Regions from separate parts of the Paraburkholderia flava genome, predicted to be linked through region 2. Evidence: riboswitches for the same ligand, from Rfam matches in the RefSeq annotation. Region 2 holds a riboswitch; the other holds the start of a gene.
What was found. A riboswitch is a leader RNA that binds a small molecule or an ion and turns the genes downstream of it on or off. The one in region 2 is predicted to bind thiamine pyrophosphate.
Positions count from the first base shown of each region.

Region 1: it holds a riboswitch for thiamine pyrophosphate, as region 2 does, so the genes downstream of both, thiC (phosphomethylpyrimidine synthase ThiC) here and E1748_RS30675 (FAD-dependent oxidoreductase) in region 2, are expected to answer to the same signal.

Region 1 is NZ_SMRO01000002.1:1,012,338-1,018,993, reverse strand. Features, by position in the region: gene E1748_RS16010 (EamA family transporter) at 1-751, opposite strand, end outside; gene E1748_RS31500 (hypothetical protein) at 750-899, shown strand; gene E1748_RS16005 (pentapeptide MXKDX repeat protein) at 1,128-1,364, opposite strand; gene E1748_RS16000 (molybdopterin-dependent oxidoreductase) at 1,478-2,257, opposite strand; gene E1748_RS15995 (cytochrome b/b6 domain-containing protein) at 2,273-2,902, opposite strand; gene E1748_RS15990 (DUF1223 domain-containing protein) at 2,946-3,812, opposite strand; TPP riboswitch at 3,993-4,112, shown strand; gene thiC (phosphomethylpyrimidine synthase ThiC) at 4,205-6,136, shown strand; gene E1748_RS15980 (MFS transporter) at 6,217-6,656, opposite strand, start outside.
Region 2 is NZ_SMRO01000005.1:56,891-63,546, reverse strand. Features, by position in the region: gene thiE (thiamine phosphate synthase) at 1-301, opposite strand, end outside; gene E1748_RS30685 (thiazole synthase) at 298-1,134, opposite strand; gene thiS (sulfur carrier protein ThiS) at 1,170-1,367, opposite strand; gene E1748_RS30675 (FAD-dependent oxidoreductase) at 1,429-2,604, opposite strand; TPP riboswitch at 2,789-2,900, opposite strand; gene E1748_RS30670 (ABC transporter ATP-binding protein/permease) at 3,195-4,946, shown strand; gene E1748_RS30665 (SDR family NAD(P)-dependent oxidoreductase) at 4,943-5,725, shown strand; gene E1748_RS30660 (hypothetical protein) at 6,113-6,656, shown strand, end outside.

The DNA of each region.
Region 1 (6,656 bases), on a different contig from region 2:
TCGGACTCGTGTGCCGGATCAAATAGCCATAAGCGACATAAGCCCCCATCGTCCCGATCATCACGAGATAAACGAAGGCAACAGCTGCGCCGAGCTTGAGGTCCATCATCCGCTCGTCGAGCGCCCATGCGATCACAGTCGACACCGCGCCGCCGAGTCCCACCTGCAGCGACGTCGACAGGAACAGATCCGACGGCATCCGCAACCGCCCCGCGAGATGCGCACCACCGGCCCAGAACAGCGCACCGACCAGAATCGCGAGACTACCGCCCGCCGATCCAGCGGAGGTGTCCCCATGATTCAGCACAGCGATCCCGACAAGCCCGAGCGCAACCGCGCCCCACTCGCCTTTTGTGATCGGCCGACCAGCGACCGCCGCGATCACCGTCGCGAACAGCGGCACGGTCGCGACCATCACGGCAGCCATGCCCGTGCCGACGGTACGCATCCCGACCGCGAGCATCCCGCTCGACATCGCGACGAGCATCGTCCCGACGAGCCCCGCGTTGCGGATCTCAACCAACGTCGGCCATTGCGGACGACGCTGCACAGCGAAAATAAACAGCCCGATCCCCGCGAACAGATTGCGCAACCCGGACAGCAGCAGCGGCGGAAACGACTCCAGCGCCACATGCACGGCGAGATACGTCGAGCCCCAGACGATATAGACGAACGCCAGCGACAGCGCGATGCGACCGCCCTGCGTACGCGGCAGCCGCAAGGGCAAGCGTGAGAAGAATGACCGATCCATGCGTTCAGCCCACCTGTGCAGCAAGGGCAAGGGCGCCCGCGCCCGGAAAAAGATTCAGGACGCGCAGACGCGCACACTCCGCGTGAAGCGCAGCGAGGCGGACAAGGCAGAACGGCATGATGGTCGAGCAGGAAAAACAGGAGACTGACGATAAGCCCGGCCACGCGAAGCGCGGAAAACCCGGGATCAGTGCGGCGCGGTCAGCCGGCTGACACCGAAATCGTCGGCGGCGGAGGAACATCCCGGCGGGACACGGCAAACGCAACGCACACCGGCAGCATTATGCAGGAGAGTCGGAAGGGACTTGTCAGGCCAAACGTAAAAATTGTTTCGACAGCGAAGCATCGCGGGCGCCGCGAACGGCGCCCGCGACCGTTCAGTTGCTCATCGCGCCGGACGCTTCGTGCTTCATGCCCATCGCGTCGCCGCCCTTCTTCATCTTGTTGTGCTTCGCCATCTTGTCTTTCGACATGGAATCCTTGGACATCGAGTCCTTCGACATCGAATCCTTGGCCATCGCGCCGCCCGACATCGCATCGCTTGCCTGAGCGAATGCGCTGCCGGCGCCGAGTGCCAGGGCCAGGGTGGTAACTGCGATCGCAAACTTCTTCATGAGATAACTCCGTTTTATCGATTGATCAAACCGGCTACGACGAACGCGTCGTGCCGGGTACTTCCAAAGCTTCTGCCGTGCGTGGCCGCCCGCTTCAGGCGACGACCCGCGCGTCAGGAGCCTCCGAACCAGTTGTAGCCCTGGTCGACCCAATAGCCGCCGGGATACGTGTTGGTGACGAAAATCTCGACGATGTGTTTCGGGTTCTTGTAGCCGAGCTTGGTCGGCATCCGCAGCTTCATCGGATAGCCGTATTTCGCGGGCAGGCGGCTGCCGTCGTAGTCGAATGCGAGCAGCGTCTGCGGATGCAGCGCGGTCGGCATGTCGATGCTTTCGAAGTAGTCGTCCGCGCATTTGAAGCCGACGTACTTCGCGGTCGTGTCCGCGCCGACGCGGTGCAGAAAATCGCGGAACGGCGTGCCACCCCAGCGGCCCACCGCGCTCCATCCTTCGACGCAGATATGTCGCGTGATCTGCTCCTCATGCGGCAGCGCGTACAGCTCGGGCAGCGTCCACACGCGCTGGCCCTTGACCAGACCGCTCACGTGCAGCCGATACGACGCGCCGTCGACATCGGGTACTTCGTCGATGCCGTAGTACGCGTTGAACGGAAACGGTCGCGTGATCTGCGCCTCGGTGTAGGTGGGCGCGAGTTGAGTCGGGTCGAACAGCAAGCCCTGCGCGCGATCGTTCAGTCGCGAGACCGCGGTGAGGAATGCGTTGACCGAATCGTTATCGGTCAGCGAGCAGCCAGTCAGCATCGACAGGCCGCCGAGCGTCAGCAACTGCTTGCCGAAGCGGCGCCGCGACGGCATCGAGAGCTCACGGCGTGCATCGATCAGGATCGACTCGCGATCGAGTTTCTGCGGAGAAGGTCGTTTGATATCGCTCATGACGGTGTCCGTGAATTAGCGGCCGCGCAGCATCGCGAGCAGCGAGCGCGGCACCAGTGCGACGAGCGCGAGATGCACGACGAGAAAACTGGCCATGACCGCCATCGCGCAGAAATGCACGATCCGCGCGGTGTCGTAGCCGCCCATCAGTTCGCGCAGCAGCGGAAACTGCACCGACTTCCAGATCGCGAGCCCCGACAGCACGAGCACGACCAGATCGACGATCACGACGACGTATGCGAGCTTCTGCACCGCGTTGTAGTGACTCAGATCGTCGTGCGCCAGCCGGCCGCGCAATGCACTCACCAGATCGCGCAGTACGGCACGCGGCGACAGCGGCAAGAACTTGCGCATGAACCGCCCGCTTGCGATGGTCAGGATCAGATAGACGAGCCCGTTGAACACGAGCAGCCACATCGCCGCAAAGTGCCACTGCAGCGCGCCGCCGAGCCAGCCGCCGAGCGTGATCGCGGGCGGAATCGAAAAGCCCGCGAATACCGGCGACGCGTCGTAAATCCGCCAGCCCGACAGCATCATCGTGATCGCGGCGAGCGCGTTGAGCCAATGCGTGACGCGCACCCAGCGCGGGTGGATCGGGCGCTCGCGCGGCACGCTCGGTGTGGGTGCCGGCGCGGACGCGGGCATGGGTAAGGGATTCATCGTGAGCTCCTTCGTGATCGTGGGGGGCCTACTGGCACGCCGGCAGATCGGCGGCCTGCAGCACGTCGCCGGTCGCGGCGTTCTCGACGAACGCGACGACGCCGAAGTGCGACGCCGGGACGGGTGCGGTGGCGCCGGGATCGTCGAGTGCGAGTGCGCGGCGAATCTGCGCATGTCCGGATGCGAGCGGAACGGGGCCGATCCACTGCCGCACGACGCGCTCATGATGCAGCGTCGCACCGCTGTTCTCGCCTGCCTTGACCTGCGAGACGAGCGAGTTCTCGTACACCGCGACGTAGGCGTTCAGAGAATCAGGCGATGTGTTTGATGCACGCGCCGCGAACTGCGCGTCGATATCGACTGCATTCGCCGCGCCGCCCACTCGCGGCGCAAGCGCAACCGATACATCCGCCGTCGCAGGCTCGCCGACGATCCGCTTGACCCGGTCACCGAAACTCTCCGCACTCGACCAGCCGCGCAACTCACGTCCCGCGACGAACACTTCAGGCGTGTAGATCGTGTGGCCGCCGCCGAGATCGGTCAGGCTCTGCTGCCGTTCGGTAAAACGATGCTGCGAGAAGCGGTCGGTCCAGCCGAGGCTGTTCCAGTAATCGACGTGCATCGCGAGCGGCACGATGCCCTGCGCGACGCCGCTCTCTTTCCATTGACCGAACCAACGGTCGGCCGGCGGACAGCTGTCGCAGCCTTCGCTGCTGTACAGCTCGACGAGCGCGACGCGATGCGCGGGGCTGTGCGCGATGCACTGGCCTGCCGCTGCATTCGCGGCCCCGCTCGCGACGACAGCACCGAACGCGGCAAGCAACGCAAAAACGCGCACAACGTTGCGTGCAAGAAAAATCCGCGCAATCAAACCGCGGCTCGAAACGATAGACATGACGTGCTCCTGCGAGGAATCCGAACGTTGGTCGGTGCAGGAACGTCGTTATGACAGCCGGAGCGAAGATTTTTTTGCAGACGGTACGCGATAGACGATCGTCGGCATGACGTCAGGCGATCGTCAGAAACCCAAGCGCGACGGGTTGCCAAGCCCCCGCCGGCCGGTGTATCGTGTGCGCTGCTAACGCGGGGGTCCTGCGTCGCACATCGTCTTCGGGCGGTGAGCCACGTGGGTGAGAAATACCCTTTGAACCTGATCTGGATAATGCCAGCGCAGGGAAGCGTACGGGCTTCGCTGCTTATCCCTGCAAGACCTCCCGCGAAACCCGACTCACTTCATCTCGTCTCCTGCTTAGCCGCCCCACATTGCCTGGCTAGAGGAGATAACGCATGAACGCCAACCCGAAGTTCCTTTCCGCCGACGCTCACGTCGACGAAGCCGCTGTCGCGCCGCTGCCCAATTCCCGCAAGGTCTACGTGACCGGTTCGCGCCCGGACATCCGCGTACCGATGCGCGAAATCTCGCAGGCCGATACGCCCGACAGCTTCGGCGGCGAAAAGAATCCTCCGGTCTATGTCTACGATACGTCGGGCCCGTACTCCGATCCCGAAGCGAAAATCGACATCCGCGCCGGTCTGCCGGCGCTGCGTCAGGCGTGGATCGAAGAGCGCGCCGACACGGAAGCGCTGACGGGTCTGTCGAGCGACTTCAGCCGTGAGCGCGCCGCCGACACCGCCACCGCCGACTTGCGCTTTCAGGGCCTGCACCGCACGCCGCGCCGCGCGGTCGCCGGCAAGAACGTGTCGCAGATGCACTACGCGCGAAAAGGCATCGTCACGCCGGAGATGGAATACATCGCGATCCGCGAGAACCAGCGTCGTGCCGAGTATATTGAGAGCCTGAAAACGAGCGGCCCGAACGGCGAAAAACTCGCCGCGATGATGGGTCGCCAGCATCCGGGCCAGGCGTTCGGCGCCAGTGCGTTCGGCCCGAATGGCCTGACGGCGATCACGGCCGAGTTCGTGCGCGAAGAAGTCGCACGCGGCCGCGCGATCATCCCGAACAACATCAATCACCCGGAAAGCGAACCGATGATCATCGGTCGCAACTTCCTCGTGAAGGTCAATGCGAACATCGGCAACTCGGCAGTCACCTCCTCCATCGGCGAGGAAGTCGACAAGATGACGTGGGCGATCCGCTGGGGCGGCGACACGGTGATGGATCTGTCGACTGGCAAGCACATTCACGAAACGCGCGAGTGGATCATCCGCAACAGCCCGGTGCCGATCGGCACGGTGCCGATCTATCAGGCGCTCGAAAAGGTCAACGGCAAAGCCGAAGATCTCACATGGGAAATTTTCCGCGACACGCTGATCGAACAGGCCGAGCAAGGCGTCGACTACTTCACGATCCACGCGGGCGTGCGTCTGCAGTACGTGCCGCTGACCGCGAAGCGGATGACCGGCATCGTGTCGCGCGGCGGCTCGATCATGGCGAAGTGGTGCCTGGCTCACCACAAGGAAAGTTTCCTGTACGAGCACTTCGAAGACATCTGCGAAATCATGAAGGCGTATGACGTCGCGTTCTCGCTCGGCGATGGTCTGCGTCCCGGCTCGATCTACGACGCAAACGACGAAGCGCAACTTGGTGAGTTGAAGACCCTCGGCGAACTCACGCAGATCGCGTGGAAGCACGACGTGCAGACGATGATCGAAGGCCCCGGCCACGTGCCGATGCAGCTGATCAAGGAAAACATGGACCTGCAGCTGGAATGGTGCGACGAAGCGCCGTTCTACACGCTTGGACCGTTGACCACCGACATCGCACCGGGCTACGACCACATCACGTCGGGCATCGGTGCAGCGATGATCGGCTGGTTCGGCACCGCGATGCTCTGCTACGTGACGCCGAAGGAACACCTCGGCTTGCCGAACAAGGACGACGTGAAGACCGGCATCATCACGTACAAGCTCGCCGCGCACGCAGCCGATCTGGCGAAGGGCCATCCGGGCGCGCAGGTGCGCGACAACGCATTGAGCAAGGCGCGCTTCGAGTTCCGCTGGGAAGACCAGTTCAACCTCGGCCTCGATCCGGACAAGGCGCGTGAATTCCACGACGAAACGCTGCCGAAGGATTCCGCGAAGGTCGCGCACTTCTGCTCGATGTGCGGTCCGCACTTCTGCTCGATGAAGATCACGCAGGACGTTCGCGAGTTCGCTGCGCAGCAGGGCGTGACCGACGACGAAGCGCTGAAGAAAGGAATGGAAGTGAAGTCGATCGAGTTCATGAAGAAGGGAGCGGAGATTTATCAGCGGCAATAAGCGTTAATGCGCTGCTGATATAGATTCCGCTTCACCGTGCGCGCGGACCGATGGGTCCGCGCGCACGGTTTCATTCAGCGTCAGTGCCCAAGCGATTCGGCGCCGACCGGTTTCGTACCGCCCGTCGACGGATGCGCGGCCTGCTTCACAAGCAGCGCCACACACGATACGACACCCGCGACCGCGATCGTCGCGAAGATTCCCTCGAACGACACGTGACGACGCGCCAGCTCGGCCACGAGAAACGATCCCGCGATACCGCCGAAGCGTCCAATGCCGAGCATCCACGCGACGCCGGTGCCGCGCCCTTGCGTCGGATAGAACGCAGCAGCGAGTGCAGGCAGCGACGACTGCGCGGTGTTCATCAACACGCCCGCGGCGAACACAGTCAACACGAGCAGCCCGACGTTGCCGAGCGCCTGGCCGATGCAGTACACACTCACTGCTGTCAGCGCATAGCACACCGCGACGATCCGGTTCGCGTTGAAGCGATCCATCAGCACGCCGCACAGCACCGCAC
Region 2 (6,656 bases):
TGCCTTCAAGCTGATAGCGCTCGCCGCCGAGATGCAGCGTCGCGGTGCCGGCCGCCGCTTCGATCACGCCCGCGCCATGCACGAGCCAGCGCGCGACGTGGTCGCCGTGGTGCTGCTCATCCGAGATGACGATCAGGTCGCCGCCGTTCGCATCGTCCGGCGGGGTCAGGCAGATGCGCCACGGCGCGTGCGTCGGCGGCCAGTCGCCGAGTCGCGCGCGGATGCGCTCGGCGGCTTCGGTGAGTTCGTCGGCGGGCGGCCAGAACAGGTCGCGGCCGGACAGCGGCAGAGTCTGCGTCATGCGGCGCTCCCGTCTTGATGCCAGAACGGCATGCCGACTACCGGCGTGCTCGCATGCGCCGTTTCGCGCTCGGCCATCGGACCCGCGACCCACGCGGCACGTCCGGCTTCGGTCGCGAGCGCGAACGCGCTGGCCATCGCCGCAGGATGTGTGGCCTGCGACACCGCCGTGTTCAGCAGCACGCCGTCGAAGCCCCACTCCATCACCTGACACGCGTGCGACGGCACACCCAGCCCCGCATCGACGATCAGCGGCACGTCCGGCAGACGCTCGCGCAGCACGCGCAATCCGTACGGATTCACGACGCCCTTGCCGGTGCCGATCGGCGCGCCCCACGGCATCAGCGCCTCGCAACCCGCGTCGAGCAGACGACGACCGATCACGAGATCCTCGGTGCAATACGGCAGCACCTTGAAGCCGTCTTTCACGAGCAGCGTTGCCGCTTCGATCAAGCCGATCGGGTCGGGCTGCAGCGTGTAGTCGTCGCCGATCAGTTCGAGCTTGATCCAGTCCGTTTCGAAAATTTCGCGCGCCATCTGCGCGGTCGTCACCGCTTCGCCGACCGTCAGGCAGCCGGCCGTGTTCGGCAGTAGCGGCACGCCGTGGCGTTTCAGCAGATCGAAGAAGCCGGCTTCGGCGCCGCCCTCGTTCATCTGCCGGCGCAGCGCGACGGTCACCATGCCGGGCCGCGCGGCGTCGATCGAATCGGACAGCGACTGCAGCGACGGGTAGCGCGACGTGCCGAGCAGCACGCGACTCGCGAACGTCTCGCCGTACAGACGAAGCGCGTCGACGGGCGCCGGGGAAGCAGGAATGGAAGCGAGGGAAGTCATGTTGAATCCTTGCGTCTGACTGTGCGGGGCGCGGCTTAGCCGCCCGCGACGGGTTGCACGACGTCGAGCCGGTCGCCCGGCTGCAGCGCGCGCGCCGCATGCTGCGTGCGCGCGACGAAGTCGCCGTTCAGCGCGACCGCGAACGGCGGCTGCGCGCCCCACGCGGCGAGCGCATCGGCGACGGTCGCGTCGTCGGGCAAGGTCAGCGGCTTCTGGTTGATGTGAATGTTCATGGTGTGTCGGTCGAATGCGGGTCTTCGTTATTGCGTTCGTTATTGCTTGCGGTCATCGGCGTCATGCCGGTTCGCGTGCCGGGTCCGGCTGGCTCAGTGCATCGAGATGAAACAGCTCGCTCCAGCGCGCGTCGCGTTGCCAGTTCGCAAACGTGTCGGTGTCGGCGACACGTCCGTCGAGCAGCGCCGCCGCGAAACGCGCGGCCTCGTCGGCGACTTCCGGCGCGATCATGTAGCCGTGCCGGTACAGGCCGTTCACGCGCAACGTGCGTGCGCCGTTCCACACCAGCGCCGGACGATGGTCGGGCAGCGTCGGCCGGCACTGCGAGTTCAGTTCGAGAATGCGTGCCTCGCCGAACGCCGGATGCACCGAGAACGCAGCGCTCAGCAATTCGAGCGCGGAGCGCACCGACATCGGCGACATGTCCTCGCCTTCCACTTCCGTCGCGCCGATCACGTATAGGTCGTTCTGCTTCGGCGCGATATAGAGCGGATAGCGCGGATGCAGCAGCCGCACCGGACGCGTGAGCCCAATGCCCGGCGCGTGCACCCGCGCGACTTCGCCGCGAATACCGCGCAGCGTCGGCAGCACGGGTTTCGCGCCGAGGCCGCGACAGTCGATCGTGACGTGCGCGTCCGGCATCGCGCGATCGTCGACGGGCGTGTTCCAGTGCAGTTCGACGCCGCGTGCCGCGAGTCCGGCCGCGAGCGCAGAGAGCACCTGACGGTTGTCGAGTTGTCCTTCGCGCGGCAGCAGCCAGCCTTGCGAGAAGCGCCCGGCGAGCGCCGGTTCGGCCGCACCGAGTTGCGTACCGGACAGCGCGACGAAACCACTCCCGTCAGCACCATCGAACCACTCAGCCGGCGCATTCGCGCGCACGCGACGTTCGAACAGCGGAGCCTCGGTGCGATCCGCGTGATGCCACACGACGAGCGTGCCGTTGCGCTGAAAAAACACCGGCTGCGGAAGTTCGGCAAGCAGACGCGGCCAGGTTTCGAGCGACGCGGCGCCGAGTTGCGTGATCAGCAGTTCGGCGCTCGCGGCTTCGGCGAGCGGCGCGAGCATCGCCGCCGCGACCCACGCAGCCGCCTGCGAGCCCGACGCATCGCCGCGCTCGTACAGCGCAACGCGATGCCCCGCCCCCGCGAGATGCCACGCGACGAGCCGTCCGCACAGCCCCCCGCCGATCACCGCGAAATCCGGCCGGTTGGCGGAAACGTGCAAGGCAGCGTTCATCGCGCGACCGCCGGACGAAAGCGCAGCGACAGCGGCACGCAGGCGAAACAAAAGACTGAAGAATAAGCGCTCATCGGTTCCTTTCCGTACGGCGAAAGCGCACGTACCCAAGGACGAAACCGGCGGGCGAGGCCGGCCGGACTGCACCCTTGTGGAGGTGCCGGTCCGGCGGAGAAGGAAGACAACAGGACTTCCGGAAACTTCCCGCGCCGGTATTACCCGGATCGGGTGCGAAGGGTCTCTCTCAGCCTCGCTGCGGCGTGTGGCCAGCGCGCGAAGCACCCCTGTTTCGTCGAAGGTCATTAGACCATAAAACGCCGGACGGTCGCAAACGGGGGGCGGCGCCCTCGGCGGGGAGCCCGGTGTTAGTCACCGGCCGCTGCAAATACGGCGAGTCACGGTGCTCTGGCACAATGCCGTGAACCGAGGCCGCGCGGGCCGGCGCAGTTGCATCGCCGGGCCGCGTAACCATTAAGACTGGCTTAAGCGGGTCGCGTGAGAATCGCCACGTCACGCGCGTCGCGGCAATCGCTGCATCCTGCGACGCGCCACCGCAACCCGCCCTGAGCCGGCACATCATCAGGATGCTCATGACCACCACACTCCCTTCCAGCAGCATCCCGCCGAAAGACGATCGCGTGTCCGCGTGGAGCCTCATCAAGCCGTACTGGGTGTCCGAGGAACGCAAGGTTGCATGGGGGCTGCTCGTCACGATCATCGTGATCAATCTGCTCGTCGTGTGGATCAACGTGCGGCTCAACCGCTGGAACGCCGACTTCTACAACGCGCTGCAGAGCAAGAACGTCCACGACTTCCCGCATCTGCTCGGCATCTTCACTGCGCTCGCGTTCGGCTTCATCATCCTCGCGGTGTACGGCCGGTATCTGCGCCAGATGCTCGGCTTCCGCTGGCGCCAGTGGCTGACCACGCGCTACCTGAACGAATGGCTCGGCGATGCCGCGTTCTACCGGATCGAACGCGACCGCCTTGCGGACAACCCCGACCAGCGGATCAGCGACGACCTGCAATCGTTCGCAACGACGACGCTGTCGCTGACGCTCGATCTGCTCTCGACACTCGTCACGCTCGTCTCGTTCATCACGATCCTGTGGTCGCTCGCAGGCGCGCTGTCGATCACGCTCGGTGGCATGCCGCTGCAGATTCCCGGCTACATGGTGTGGGCCGCCGCGCTGTATGCAGTCGCCGGTTCGCTGATCATCCAGAAGGTCGGTCATCCGCTGGTGTCGATCAACTACCAGCAGCAGCGCGTCGAGGCGGACTTCCGTTTCGGCCTGATCCGGCTGCGCGAGAACGCCGAACAGATCGCGTTCTACGACGGCATGGCAACCGAGAAAAGCAGCGCGCAGGGACTGTTCAGCCGGATCCGCGACAACTGGTGGGCCGTGATGAAGTACACGAAGCGGCTGACGTTCGTGCTGGCGTTCTACGGCCAGATCGCGATCATCTTCCCGCTCGTCGTCGCCGCGCCGCGCTACTTCGCCGGCGCGTTCAGCTTCGGCGTGCTGATGCAGATCTCGCAGGCCTTCGGCACCGTCAGCGATTCGTTCTCGTGGTTCATCAACAGTTACAGCACGTTGGTCGAATGGCGCGCCACTGTGAACCGGCTGCGCGAATTCAAGCGCATCGTCCATGCACCGCGTCTGAAGGAATCGGTGTCGCCGGCCACCGAACACGGCGGCATCAAGCTGCACTACATCGATTCCGTCGGCCTCACCACCAGCGACCTGAAGCTCGCGCTGCCGAACGGCAACGCGCTGTCGACGATCCGCAACGTCGCGATCAAGCCCGGTTCGCGCTGGCTCGTGCGCGGCCCGTCCGGGTCCGGCAAGAGCACGCTGATGCGCGCGCTCGCCGGGTTGTGGCCGTTCGGCGACGGCTCGATCGACGCGCCCGTCGATGCGCGGATGATGTTCATCCCGCAGCAGAGCTATCTGCCGATCGGCACGCTGAAGGCCGCGCTCACCTACCCGTCGCCGGCCAGCACCTTCAGCGACGACGAATGCGCCGAGGCGCTGCGCGTCTGCCGGTTGTCGGAGTACGCGGACCGCCTCGAGGAATCCGGCCACTGGACGCGCATCCTGTCGCCGGGCGAGCAGCAACGTCTCGCGGCTGCGCGCGTGCTGCTGCACAAGCCGGACTATCTGTTCCTCGACGAAGCGACGAGCGCGCTCGACGCGGACAACGAAGCGCGTCTCTATCATCTGTTCACCGAGCGTCTGCCGAAGGCCGCGATCGTCAGCGTCGCACACCGCGAATCGCTGGCCTCGTTCCACGAAGAAACGCTCGAGGTCCAGCGTAGCGACGAGCCGGTCGCCGCATGAGCGACATCGCGCCGCGATCCGCACAACGCGTGGTGCTGATCACCGGCGCGGGCTCCGGCATCGGTGCGGCGCTCGCACGACGGCTCGCGGCACCCGGCGTCTCGCTGATGCTGCACGCACGCGGCGCGGATGCCGATGCGCGGCACCGGCTCGACGCGGTTGCCGTCGACTGCATCGAGCGGGGCGCACTCTGCTCGACCGTCTACGGCGATCTCGCCGAACCGGGCGCGGCCGAACACATCGTCCATCAGACGCTCGCTGCATTCGGCGCACTCGATCAACTCGTCGCGAATGCAGGACATGCTCAACGGCAGACCCTCGGCACACTCGACGCACACACGTTCGCCGATGCATTCGCCGCGATGCCGGCAGCTTTCGCGGCGCTCGTGCGGCGCGCGACACCCGCGCTCGAAACATCGTCGCGCGGTCGGGTCGTCGCGTTGAGTTCGTTCGTCGCGCATCGCTATCGTAGGGACACGCCGTTCGCGGCCACTGCTGCCGCGAAAGCGGCGATCGAGTCGCTTGCAAAAACCGCAGCAGCTGAACTCGCGCCGCACGGCGTCACGGTGAATTGCGTGGCACCCGGTTACACGCGCAAGGATCACGGCCCCAGCGCAGAGAATGCGCCCGCATGGGCCCGCGCCGCGCAGGCGACACCGCTCGGCCACATCGCCGAGCCCGACGACATCGCTGCGCTGATCGCCTTCCTCCTCTCCGACGAAGCGCGTCACATCACCGGTCAGGTGATTCACATCGATGGCGGACTGACGCTCGGTTAATCGCAACCGAACGCTCGCGCGCAAGAAAACCTCCGAAACAAACGGCAAGACCTGGAAAGCATTTGGCTTCCGGACAGGCTGTTCGTCGTTTTGATTTTGCGTCGACCGGCGACGATAGCGATGTGCCCGCGTCATGCGTCACGTGCCGTTTCGTTCGGTACGTCATGCTAGTGACCGCTCATTACCGCTACTGACCGCCACCGGATTCCGCGCTCATGCCGAACCACCGCCTCGCCTGCCGGCCGCCTTTCGCGGCTTCCGCTTTGTCGGCTGCGCGTCGCATCGCACGCTGAGCCGCGACGTCCGATGCGGCTCGCCATACGCCCTGTCTCTTACTCCGTGCCATGTTCCGCGTTGTCACCGCGCCGTCGTCGCTCGTCGTGCAGCGTGCGCCTCTCGGCCGCGCTGGTGCTCGTCATCGCGACGCTCACGCTGAACGGCTGCGCCTGGACGCTGATCTCGATCGTCGATGCGACCGGCTCGGTGATCCAGGCGGGCTACGCGGCCGCGACGCATTACTCGTCGCCGGCCTACGTCACGGGCAAACCGCTCGACGTGCCGCACGTCTGCATCGAACTGAACCAGACCGTCACGACCGGAGACTTCGTGCCTGCGCTGCAGACGGTGCTGACCGAGCGCGGCGTGCACTCCGATCTGTACAACCCCGGCACGTCGCCGCCCGGCTGCGAAGCGCTGCTGGTCTACGCGGCGGCGATCGATTACGGACAACGCGCGTTCAGCGAGCAACCCACCGCCTATCTGTCGACGATCGACCTGACCTTGCTCCAGCGCGGTCATGTTGTTGTGACCGCGCGTTACGAGACACGCGGCCTTGCGACCGATCGTTTTTCGACTGCCTCGGTGAAGCTCGGCGGGTTGATCTCGAAGATGGTGGTCGACCGGCATGAGCAGGACAAACCCGCGCTGCAGG